DNA from 4 places in the Dorea sp. MB18-49 genome. Region 2 is predicted to be linked to each of the others. Evidence: predicted binding sites of a transcription regulator. Region 2 holds the regulator's gene; each other region holds the start of a gene.
The links. Region 2 encodes Rex, which represses fermentation and respiration genes when NADH is low (regulators of the CRP and FNR family bind a similar motif). Its sites were predicted from a motif close to ATTGTTAANTANTTAACAAT; they were not measured.
Positions count from the first base shown of each region.

Region 1 (3,219 bases), on a different contig from region 2:
AATTTTCTGAACAGATCTTTCAGATCTTCTACGCTTGCATCTTTCGGGTTACCCGGTGCACATGCATCTGCGTGAGCGGATTCAGCAAGGAACTGAAGGTCTTCTTCTTTCAGAGCTTCCAGTTTTGTAGGAATTCCGACATCAACAGATAATTTACGTACAGCATCTACTGCTGCTTTTCTGTATTCTTCTACTGACATATCATCTACGCCTTCAACGCCCATTGCTTTTGCGATTTCTTTATATTTCTCTCCTGTGCATTCTGCATTGTATTCCATAACGATTGGAAGCATCATTGCACACGCAACACCATGTGGTGTATCATATACAGCTCCAAGTGTATGAGCCATAGAATGTGCGATTCCAAGACCTACGTTAGAGAATCCCATTCCTGCGATATACTGTCCGAGTGCCATGCCCTCGCGTCCTTCTTTTTCATTGGCAACTGCACTTCTTAAAGATTTGGAAATGAGTTCGATTGCTTTTAAGTGGAACATATCTGTCATTTCCCATGCAGCCTTTGTTGTATATCCTTCAATTGCATGTGTCAGGGCATCCATACCTGTCGAAGCTGTCAGTCCCTTTGGCATAGAAGACATCATCTCCGGATCTACGACTGCGATAACAGGCATGTCGTGCGGATCTACACAGACGAATTTTCTCTTCTTCTCGACATCAGTGATAACATAGTTGATCGTTACCTCTGCTGCTGTTCCTGCTGTTGTAGGCACTGCAATGATCGGAACACATGGATTCTTGGTTGGTGCTGTTCCTTCCAGACTTCTTACATCTTCGAATTCCGGATTGGCAATGATGATACCGATTGCTTTGGATGTATCCATAGAAGATCCTCCGCCGATTGCGATAATATAATCAGCTCCCGCTTTCTTAAATGCCTCAACTCCGTGCTGTACATTCTGAATCGTCGGATTTGGTTTAATGTCAGAATATAATTCATATTCCAGTCCTGCATCATCAAGTACTTTTGTTACCTTTGTTGTCACATTGAATTTGATCAGATCCGGGTCTGAACATACCAGTGCTTTTTTCAGTCCTCTTACTTTAACTTCTGCTGCAATCTCTTTGATTGCTCCTGCTCCGTGAAATGATGTCTGGTTTAAATTAATTCTGTTTGCCATGATAACTGACACTCCTTTTATACATATTCTTTATTTGCGATGCGAAATATTTTTATTTTCTTGTTATCCGCATCTCTTTTCTTTATGTCTTTATTTTAACAACCTTTTTCTTGTTATGAAAGTTACAAAGTGATTATTTTGTAACTTTTGCATGTTACACTTTTGTTATTTTGTAACTTTTTTATGCTTTGTTCACAATACCATTCATTTTTATTTGTTATATAAATAACTTTGTTCTGTCCAGCAACAGCCATCGGAAGCTTCCTTCGAACGCATGGCGATACCAAAAAACACTTCTCTCGCATACTTTGGTATAAAAAAAGAACTCCCTTTTACAGGAGTTCTAATTTCTTAAATAGTGTTTCCAGCTCTGCCGGCATTGCTGCAACCAGATTTCTCGCCATCTCTTCCGGGCGCTTTTTCATATCTCCAAGTACCCACTGCGTTGTCATATATACAGATCCCTGACAATACATTTCCAGTTGGAAATGCAGATTCTCAGGAATTGGCTGTTTTGTCTTTTCCTGAATCTGGTTCTCATAGAATCTTAAGATCAGCTGAAAATCATGATCTCGCAGACAATTCTGATCATCATTACGAAAAGCAGCTTTGAAGAATAATTTTTCTTCTTCTATATAATGAAACTTATTAACAAGACCTTCATAAGCCGTCTTACCTTCTCCCATATGCTGGAACGATTCCAACAGGATCCGGTCAAAATACCAGTTGATCAGATCATATTTATCCTGAAAATTCCGGTAAAATGTCTGCCTTGTCGTTCCGCATTCTGTTACGATTTCTTTTACCGTAATCTTTTCTACCGGCATCTTCTTCATACAGTTTTTCATAGCGTCCGCCAGACGGTATTTCATTTTATCATGTTTTGTTTCTTCCAATTATATCATCCCCAGTTAGAATACTTTTGTCGTCCACTTACTCATGTCCCACACTTCATTCACTACATCCTGATAAAACTCAGGTTCGTGGCAAATTAAAAGAATACTTCCTCTGTACTCCTGCAAAGCTTTTTTCAATGAATCCTTTGCGTCCACATCCAGATGGTTTGTAGGTTCGTCCAGAAGTAATATATTCGTATCCCTGTTGATCAGTTTACAAAGTCTGACTTTCGCCTGCTCTCCACCACTTAATACTCTGACCTGACTTTCGATATGTTTTGTTGTCAGTCCGCATTTTGCCAGTGCCGAACGTACTTCATACTGTGTAAACGACGGAAATTCCTGCCAGATCTCATCGATACAGGTAGTCTTGTTCTCGCCTTTGACTTCCTGTTCAAAGTAGCCGATCTCCAGATTCTCTCCCAGTTCACAACTTCCGGATAAGGATGGAATCAATCCTAAAATGCTTTTTAATAATGTAGTCTTTCCGATTCCGTTCGTTCCAACCAGTGCTATCTTCTGTCCACGCTCCATACTGAAATTTAATGGTTTTGATAACGGCTCATCATATCCCGTTACCAGATCATGTGTCTCAAATAACATCTTTCCAGGTGTACGGCCATAACGGAAATGAAATTCCGGCTTCGGTTTCTCTGCCGCCAGTTCGATCACATCCATCTTGTCCAGCTTCTTCTGTCTGGACATCGCCATATTTCTAGTAGATACACGTGCCTTATTACGTGCCACGAAATCTTTCAGCTCACTGATCTCCTGCTGCTGTCTTCTGTAAGCAGCTTCCAGCTGCGCTTTCTTCACAGCATAGACTTCCTGGAAGTGATCATAATCTCCCACATAACGGTTCAGTTCCTGATTCTCCATATGATAGATGATATTGACCACTTCGTTTAAGAATGGAATATCATGCGAGATCAGAATAAATGCATTCTCATAATCCAGAAGATAGCGCTTCAACCATGCGATATGTTCCTCATCCAGGTAGTTGGTCGGCTCATCCAGAAGCAGGATATCCGGCTTTTCCAATAACAGTTTTGCAAGAAGGACTTTCGTTCTCTGTCCCCCGCTTAAGTCTGTAACATCACGGTCCAGCCCCAGATCCAGAAGTCCGAGTGCTCTTGCCACTTCCTCTACCTTTGCATCGATCGTATAGAAATCGTGCAGTGTAA
Region 1 is NZ_JAMOYX010000031.1:26,985-30,203, forward strand. Features, by position in the region: gene fucO (lactaldehyde reductase) at 1-1,139, opposite strand, end outside; gene NCY30_RS09970 (TetR/AcrR family transcriptional regulator C-terminal domain-containing protein) at 1,472-2,011, opposite strand; gene NCY30_RS09975 (ABC-F family ATP-binding cassette domain-containing protein) at 2,051-3,219, opposite strand, start outside.
Region 1: fucO (lactaldehyde reductase) is a predicted target of Rex. The motif match lies at 1,353-1,372, and genes of this name have one in related genera.

Region 2 (3,219 bases):
ATTTCATTTGCCTTATCTGCGATCAGTGTTCTGGAATCTTTTAATACACAGGTTACCTGATATCCGTCAGCGAATTTCTTCAGGATCTGTATCCGGTCTTCTCTAAGATCTTCCACAGGGATGCCTGTAAGTCTAGACATCTCTTTCATATGCGGCGTAAATATGAACTTCCGGTCTGCCAGCCGATCAAGAAGATCTTTGTTATCTGACAGAAGATTTAACCCGTCTGCATCAATCAGGCATGGAACATCCACGTACTCTATAACCGTCCGCAATAACTTCTCCGATGTTGTACTTCTTCCAATGCCGGAACCAATACACACACCGTCTGCCCACTTAAGAAGCTTTAGTACTTCTTCTTTATTAAATTCATCATAAGCCGTTATGATTGCTTCCGGCAGAAGTGTCTGCAATATCTCGCGGTTGTCCTTTGGTGTATAGATTCTGACAAGCCCGGCTCCTGTCATATAAGCCGCATGGGCATTCAGATATGCTGCACCTGCCATACCCTTACTTCCAGCGATCACAAGAAGCCTTCCATAACTTCCCTTATTAGAATCTTCCGGTCTTTCCGGAAGCATTCTACGATATTCTTCTCTTCCAAAAGAATGAATCACATCTGCATCCTGTAATAACGGCTCATGCGAAATGCCAATCTCTGCTACTGTTACTCTTCCTGCATATGCTCTGCCCTGCGCCAGTTCAAGGCCGATCTTTTTCACCTCGAATGTCACTGTATCATCTGCGTGGAATGCACAACCAAGCACACATCCCGTAGAGGCTGAAAGTCCTGATGGGATATCTACTGCAAATTTTGTACCCTGCATCTGATTCATACGTTCAATCACCTGACGATATGTACCTTCAATCTTACGGCTCAGTCCGACTCCGAACACGGCATCTATCACTATGCTGTAGCTGTTATCCTGCGGGATATCTTCTGTGATCTTACCACCACATTCTTTAAGACGTCTTATCTGTTCCCGTGTCTCCGGTGTACAATGCTCTGGATTGCCGACCAGATAAGTATCCACAGAACACCCCATATTCTTCAAGATCCTGGCGATGGCAAATCCATCTCCGCCATTATTCCCTGATCCACATACCACACAGACAGAAGAAAGATCCAGATTCTCACTTTGCATCGTCTGTACACAGGCATTTGCTGCACGCTCCATTAATTCCAGTGATGCAATGCCCAGTTCCTGAATCGCGTACTGATCGGCAGCCTTCATCTGTGCAGCATTAACCAGAAGTTTCATATATTTATTCATCTCCCATCAGATATATCTCTGCAACAAAAGAACGTGTAAAAATATGTCCGTATTCCAGACTACTCCTACACGCTTTCTTGTATTATAGTTTATTTATGGTCCTCTTTGTAACGACTGATATTGTATGACAACTGCATCAGACTTTCTGACAGATGCACATTCTCAACAACAACATTATCCGGAAGGTTCAAATCTGTATGTGCAAAGTTCCAGATCGCACGTACTCCGTTCTCAACCAGCATATTCGCAACTTCAATTGCTTTCTCTTTCGGAATCGTCAGAACTGCAATATCAATCTCATTATTCTGAACAAACGTTTTCAGATCATCCATCATACGGATCGGAACTCCACGGATGGATACTCCCTGAAGTCTTGGATTCACATCAAAGATTCCTTTCAGAATGAATCCACGGTTCTCGAAGGCTGCATAATTAGCCAGTGCCTGCCCAAGATTACCTGCACCAATGATAATAATATTGTGGTCTTCTTCCAATCCTAATATCTTTCCAATCTCTGTGTATAAATACTTAACGTTATAACCGTATCCCTGCTGTCCGAATCCTCCGAAATTATTAAGATCCTGACGGATCTGGGATGCTGTTACTTTCATCCGCTTACTCAGATCGTTCGAAGAAATCCGCTCTACACCATTTTCCAACAGTTCGCCCAAATATCTGTAATACCTCGGCAATCTTCTTATGACCGCACGAGAAATCTCTCTTTCTTCCAATGTTTTCACCCTTCCAATCATAGTCTGAAATAATTATATAAAATTGAAAGATTATTGTCAAACTATTGTTGAATTTTATGCAATTTCCGTTATAATAAAGTAGCATGTGTAAATGCATTTTGAGAATACCAACGTATCAATTATCCATAACTCAGGAGGAAATATATGATATTAGCATGTCACGGGATCCAGAAATCTTTCGGTGAACACCTCATCGTCAGAGATGGATCCTTCCATATAGAAGATCACGAAAAAGCAGCTCTTGTCGGACCGAACGGTGCCGGTAAGTCCACTCTGCTCAAAATGATTGTAGGCGAATTAGCCCCGGATGACGGCAACGTCATCCTGACAAAAGGTAAGACACTTGGCTATCTTGCCCAGCATCAAGAGATGCAAAGCGGTAATACGATCTATGAAGAAGTCCGCACCGCAAAGGCCGATATAATCGCTATGGAGCGCCGTATCCGCGAGATCGAGATGGAACTTAAGCATCTCTCCGGTGACGCCCTGAACGACCGTCTGGAAACTTACAACCGCCTTACGGCCACTTTCGAACGTGAGAACGGCTATTCTTGCAAAAGTGAGATCACCGGTGTGTTAAAGGGACTTGGATTTACGGAAAATGATTTCACCAAACCCGTCGACACTCTCTCCGGAGGACAGAAAACCCGTGTATCTCTCGGCAAGCTTCTGTTAACGAAACCAGACATTTTGCTTCTTGATGAGCCAACCAACCATCTAGATCTGAATTCAATTGCATGGCTTGAAACCTATCTTCTAAACTATCAGGGAGCTGTGCTGATCGTGTCTCATGACCGTTATTTTTTGAACAAAGTTGTCACGAAAGTTCTTGAAATCGAGCTTGGAGAACTTCGTACTTATATGGGAAATTACAGCGACTATGCAGCAAAGAAGCAGCAGCTTCGCGACATACGCCTGAAGGAATATCTTAACCAGCAGCAGGAAATCAAGCATCAGGAAGCGGTTATCGAAAAGCTTCGTTCTTTCAACCGCGAAAAATCCATCAAACGTGCCGAAAGCCGCGAAAAGATGTTGGAAAAAATGCAGACCATCGAAAAACCGATAGAAGTTAATACAGATATACATCTGAAACTGGAACCATCCTGTGTAAGTGGCAATGATGTTCTGACTATTGAACATTTAAGCAAATCTTTCCCCGGACAGGAACTTTTTACAGACGTTAATCTCGAGAT
Region 2 is NZ_JAMOYX010000056.1:4,421-7,639, reverse strand. Features, by position in the region: gene NCY30_RS13110 (NAD(P)H-hydrate dehydratase) at 1-1,262, opposite strand, end outside; gene NCY30_RS13105 (redox-sensing transcriptional repressor Rex) at 1,364-2,005, opposite strand; gene abc-f (ribosomal protection-like ABC-F family protein) at 2,171-3,219, shown strand, end outside.

Region 3 (3,219 bases), on a different contig from region 2:
CCAGATCGATGATGCACAGTCCCTCTCCTGTATTCTTATCAAACAAAATGTTATTCAGCTTTGTATCGTTGTGCGTCACACGGAGCGGAAGTATTCCCTCCTCAAGCTGCTTCATAAGGACACCGCAGTCATCCTCGCGTGCCAGTACAAACTCTATTTCTTCACGGCAAAGTCTTGCCCTGTTCTTCACATCTTTCCGCAGTGCGTCTTTGAAATCATGGAAACGCTTCACCGTATCGTGGAACTTCGGGATCGTCTCATAGAGGCTCTCAGCCGGATAATCCCCCAGCTGCTTCAGAAAATGGCCAAAGCTGAGTGCCGACTGATAGAACTGTTCCGGTCTCTCCACCATCTGATAGCACACAGAATCCGGTACATAATGCAGGCAGCGCCATGGCTGTCCGTCCGCATCTTCAAAATAGCTCTCTCCTGATTTTGTCTTAATATAAGATAATGCCTCTCTGTCCAGATCTCCGCCTGCCTCACGGATCATACCGCGCAGATACTCCGTAACGCCGAATATATTCGCCATTACCTGATCCGGGTTCTTGAATACATTAATATTGATGCGCTGCAAAACATAAAGCGGCGTATCCTTTCCATCTGCGCCCGGCATATAGACTGCATAAGTCTCATTGATGTGTCCTTCTCCGAATGGCTTCACATAACTGCACTGCTGCCCGAAACCAAATGCGTACACGGCATCTTCCAGACTCCGGCTGTCCACGCCCTCGATCTTCCTTCTGGTTGAGAAGATCACTTCTCCTGCCTCCACTTTGCGTCCGCTCTCGATCGTACAGTCTGACTTTACAACACTTCCCAGTCCGACATGCGCTCCGGCACATACCACTGAATTGTGATCTACGATTGCCCCGCTGTTCACCAGCACCGCACGCCCGATCCGGGTATTGGTATTTACCACCGCTCTCTGCATCACAAAGCAGCCCGGCTCCAGCACCGCACTCGGACTTACAACTGCAGACGGATGCACGATTGCCGGTACCTCATACCCCTCTTCCAGCAATTTGTCCGTCCAGTACAGACGCATCTTGTTATTTCCAAATGCTGCTACTGCCACCGGATACTCCTTATGCCTGATCTCATAATCACAGCACATTCCGATGACCGCTTCATCCTTCACCGCATCATCCAAAAATACAACCTTTTCATACCCCAGTGCCTGCGCAGTCTCCGCTACCATCCGGCCGAATCCGCCTGCACCGAGAATCAGCAAACTTTTCATTACGTATTTCCCCCAATTGTTTTTTTATTGATCAGTTATACTATATCATATCATAGAAGTGGACCCGGAGATAGTTATTTTCACAAAAAGCTTCGGAGAATCACAGGTAGCAGGATTCTCCGAAGCTTCTTTGTATTTATATTTATATTGGAAAGGGATTCCCTTTTAGGGACATATTTTAAAGATAGTTTAATCTTTCAAGGGTATTCAATACCATATAACGTCCGGCATCCGTTCCGTCAATGATACGTCTCGCACGTACAGAAGCCCTGTGCCGCCACGTGCACGCAGCTCATAATATTTGATATGTTCGTCGCTCAGTTTCCCATCATGTCCGGCGAAATCACTTCCCATAGGCATCATTACAACACGGTTTTTGAGTGTCATACCTCTGATCGTAAGAGGGCTGAATACGTGTGGAAAATTGTTTTTCATAGTTTACTAACCTCCATAAAAATATAATTGTATTTGTTTGCATTTCTCTATAATTTGATTATATGATTTTGTTAAATAAAAGACAAATTAGTATTTTTATGAAAGTTGATAGATTTTGTCCATGAATTTTAATCATAAAAAATGGCCGCTGCGCCAGCAGATTATTCACTACTGGTACAGCGGCCATTTTTCTTAACTTTTTTATTCTTTCTGATTTTTTTCAGGTATTAATTTCCCGGCGATCAGACACAGGATGATCGTGATCACCATATCCGGCAATGTATTTCCTACCGGCATATCTACATTCATAAGAATTCTGTACACAACGAATCCAATCACCCAGATGATCATATTCGGCACATATACTGCCCGACTGCTCTTGTCTTGTTTTAACAAGAAAAAGTCAGCAATCTGGATAGCGATCATCGGTGCAAATACAGAACCGATCAGATACAGGAAATTCGTTATATTATCCATCGGATATACAATTGCTGCGGCCGTTCCAATCACTGTCACAACGATAGCAACATGCTTTCCGTTCCATCTGCTTACAACCGTCTCACTGGAGATTCCAGCAGAGTATGCATCCAGGAAAGTGGTTGTAACTGTTGAAAATACAATGATCAGAAGTCCCAGGATGCCAAGACCTGCCTTTAACATGATCTGTGCAATGTCATACTCTCCGGTAATGATAGCAGCTCCCATACCAATCACATACATCCAGCAGCTTACAATTCCATATGTAACCGCACTGACTGCAGTTGCTTTCACAGGCTCCTTCGCCTCTCTTGTGTAGTCACTGATCAGCGGCAGCCACGATAATGGCATTGCAACCGCAAGCTCTACTGCTGCTCCAAATGTCATACTGTCGTCAGACGGTGTTCCCACCCCGCTTCCCGTAAATATCACCTTGCACAGAATCAGTGTCAGGATAAATAATGCTGCCATCGCAACGGTATTGATCCTGCCCAGATTCGTAATTCCAATCACAATCCACAGAATGATCAGTGCTCCGATCACCAGACACCAGATCCATCTACCGGTATGCATCACACCGTCTGCTGCCAGTGCCCCGTCATAGATCATGATCGCAGTCCAGCCGACAAGCTGCAACACATTCAGGACCGCAAACAGAACACTTCCTTTCTGTCCAAAGCTCATCTTTACAGTCTCCATTGCACTCTTTCTGACTTTTCCGCCGATCACTCCTGCCAGGAACAGCATCAGACAACCAATGATGTGTCCTACTATGATTGCCGCCAGTCCTTTTCCCATGCCAAGCGGGGCCAGATATGTTCCGGTCAGGATCTCTGCGATCGAAACCCCTGCGCCGAACCAGATCAGACCGTTTTCAAATAAGCCGGTACGCTTCTCTTCCATAATGTTTATTCCTCCTCGTCTTCCTTTGTAGTCTTATATAATAGTCTTTTTCAAAGCCTGTTCCAGCAGCTGCGTCTCATCATCGCTTAATTTCCACTCAAATACCTTGCAGTTCTCCTCAATTTTATCGCGGCTCTGCGCTCCTATAATACAAGAAGAAA
Region 3 is NZ_JAMOYX010000001.1:185,832-189,050, reverse strand. Features, by position in the region: gene NCY30_RS01005 (PglD-related sugar-binding protein) at 1-1,243, opposite strand, end outside; gene NCY30_RS01000 (oxidoreductase) at 1,451-1,678, opposite strand; gene cytX (putative hydroxymethylpyrimidine transporter CytX) at 1,880-3,058, opposite strand; gene NCY30_RS00990 (aldo/keto reductase) at 3,092-3,219, opposite strand, start outside.
Region 3: NCY30_RS01000 (oxidoreductase) is a predicted target of Rex. The motif match lies at 1,746-1,765, and genes of this name have one in related genera.

Region 4 (3,219 bases), on a different contig from region 2:
TAATCTTTCATTTTTATCATCCTCCAGATTCTTATTGTCTATTATGGTAAAAAAAAGAGACCACACCCTGACGAGTATGGCCCCTTTACCAATTCCTAATTCATATTATAGACACATTCTATTCTATATTTCAAGTGTTTTTTGAATTTTAAGTCATAATTCTAAATAATGATACACACCATGCCTCCATTACTGTCATTCACAACCTTTTGCATAGTATCCTGAAGTTTTTCCTGGCTTTCGTCATTAATAACTGCCATTTTATTCTTCATCCCGTCCATGACAAGTTCTTCTACTGTCTTTCCGAATATACTGGTTTTCCAGATACCTCCTTCCATTTTTTCCTCATTTTTAATATACTGGATCAAATCTTTCGCCTGCTGCTCATTTCCAACAATCGGGGCTATCTCCGTCTCTATATTAGCACGGATCAAATGAATGGACGGCGCCTGCGAATGAATTTTCACCCCATATTTATTTCCCTGTCTGATAATCTCTGGTTCATCCAGTACGATCTCTTCTTTTGTCGGGCTGACTACTCCATACCCTTTCATCCGGACTGCAGTAAATGCATCTTCTACATTTTCATATTCATTCTTTAAGATTGAAAGTTTCTGCATCGTCTTTATCAGATCATACTGGCCTGTGATCGTAGTTCCTGTCATCTCACTTAACATTTCATAATAATATTTTTCATACATGTGGATCTGAATGATAACACAGCCTGTATCCATCTGTATCTGTTCTACATACCAGTCTTTTATGTATGGACTTTCCGGTCTTCCGGTTAAAGCTGCCGCATCTCTGATCTCTTCCAGGTGTTCGAGGATTTTTTGTATATGTTCCAGAAGGTCCTGTTTGATCTTGTGTGTAACCGGAAGCATTTCCACCCATTTCGGTATATAAAACTGTACCTCAGATATCGGGAATTCATACAAAACGGCCTCCAGAATCCGATAAATATCTTCTTCCTTTATTTGTTCACAATTTACGGTCATTGCTTTAACTCCATATGTATCTTCCAGTTTTTTTGCCTTCTCCTTAGCCTCCTGGCCATGTGGTTTTTTTGAATTCACCAGTACTACAAATGGTTTTCGGATAGACTGAAGTTCTCTTATAGTCCGTGCCTCCGCATCTTCATAATTTTCCGGCAGAATATCTGTAATCGTTCCATCGGTTGTTACCACGATTCCTATCGTTGCATGTTCATGAATCACTTTTTGTGTACCGATCACCGCTGCCTTGGTAAATGGTATTTCTTCCTGATACCACGGAGTCTTTACCATACGTTCATGCCCGGCCTCCTCGTGTCCCGAAGCACCCTTTACCATATATCCGACACAGTCAATCAGACGGATCCTTACTTCAACATCCTGGTTCAGACGTATCACTGCAGCATCTTTCGGTACAAATTTGGGCTCTGTTGTCATAATCGTCTTGCCTGCCGCAGACTGAGGAAGTTCGTCTCTTGTCCGCTCTTTCTTATGTTCATCTTCCATTCTTGGCAACACCATTACATCCATAAAGCGTTTGATAAATGTCGATTTTCCTGTTCTTACCGGTCCGACAACGCCGATATAGATTTCTCCGTTTGTTCTCGCTTTTATATCTTTATATAACTGTTCTGTGTCCACTTTCCCTGCTCCTTCCCGTTGTGCTGTTAAAGTATATGCACTTCTTCGCTCTTTATAGAACTTGCACTACAGATCAATAGTCATTTTCTATCATTTCCGTATCTGTTTAGCATTTGTTTATGCATCTGTAATTTGTTAAAATATAAGCAAAGATAAAGTTTTATTACAAAAAGGAGATTCTTATTATGGAAAGACATCAGATTACCGGACACACCGAATTAATCGGTCTTCTGGCTTATCCAATCCGCCACTCGCAGTCACCTGCAACACATAATGCAGCTTACGAAAAGCTAGGTGTTGACATTGTAAATCTTGCATTTGAAGTAGATGCACCTGAACTTGAAGATGCAATCAAGGGCTTACGCGCACTGAAGATGCGTGGTGCCAATGTTTCTATGCCAAATAAGACAATCGTACATCAGTATCTGGATGAAATCTCTCCGGCTGCCAAACTCTGTGGTGCGGTAAATACCATCGTCAATAAAGACGGCTACCTGGTCGGACACATCACAGACGGTATCGGTTATGTACAGTCTTTAAAGGACAATGACATTGACCCTACCGGAAAGAAAGTAACAATTGTAGGTTCCGGCGGAGCTGCTACTGCTGTTGAGATCCAGGCTGCACTGGATGGTGTTGCTGAGATGTCTATCTTCGCAAGAGATGACAAGTTCAAACAGAATGCACTCGATACGGTAAAGAAAATTAACGAAAATACCAATTGTAAAGCAACATTCTACCCTCTGGAAGATCTGGATAAATTAAAAGAAGAGATGCATTCTTCTTATCTTTTCACAAATGCCACAGGCGTTGGAATGAAGCCACTCGAAGGAATCACTTATATTCCTGATCCTTCTTTCTTCCGTCCTGATCTTATCGTCACAGACGTTGTCTACGCCCCACACGAAACAGCAATGTTGAAAATGGCAAGACACGCCGGATGTAAAACAATGAACGGACAGGGCATGATGCTCTTCCAGGCAATTGCAGCTATCGAACTGATCCTCGGCAAGCGTGTGGACAGTGAATACATGAAAGAAAAACTGGGAATTTCCTACGTTTATGAAGATTAAGGAGAATTTTTTCTATGAACACTGTAAAAGTAAGAAATCTGGAACTCGGAAATGGAATTCCGGCAATCTGCATTCCTAATGTCGGAAAGACAAAAGAAGACATCCTTTCCCTTACCCGTACATATCTTGGCATGCATATGGATCTGATGGAATGGCGGATGGACTGGTACGAAGATGTTGAAGATATTGCAAAAGTCTCAGAACTCGTCAAAGAACTTCGTGATGTAATGGGCGATACTCCTCTTCTCTGTACCTTCCGTACAGACAAAGAAGGCGGCGTACATCCAATGTCCACAGAAAAATATGCCGACCTTAACAAAGCAGTTGCAGCAACCGGCAATGCTGATATTATTGACGTAGAGATCTTTACAGGAGATGACATTGTACGGGAGATGATTGATGCAATCCACGCTTCCGGTGCAAAGGTCATTGCCTCTAATCATGATTTTGACAAAACACCTGCCAAATCTGATCTCATTTACCGTCTCCGCAAAATGCAGGATATGGGGGCC
Region 4 is NZ_JAMOYX010000011.1:31,592-34,810, forward strand. Features, by position in the region: gene NCY30_RS05255 (iron-containing alcohol dehydrogenase) at 1-11, opposite strand, end outside; gene spoIVA (stage IV sporulation protein A) at 162-1,634, opposite strand; gene NCY30_RS05265 (shikimate dehydrogenase) at 1,820-2,707, shown strand; gene aroD (type I 3-dehydroquinate dehydratase) at 2,722-3,219, shown strand, end outside.
Region 4: NCY30_RS05265 (shikimate dehydrogenase) is a predicted target of Rex. The motif match lies at 1,766-1,785, and genes of this name have one in related genera.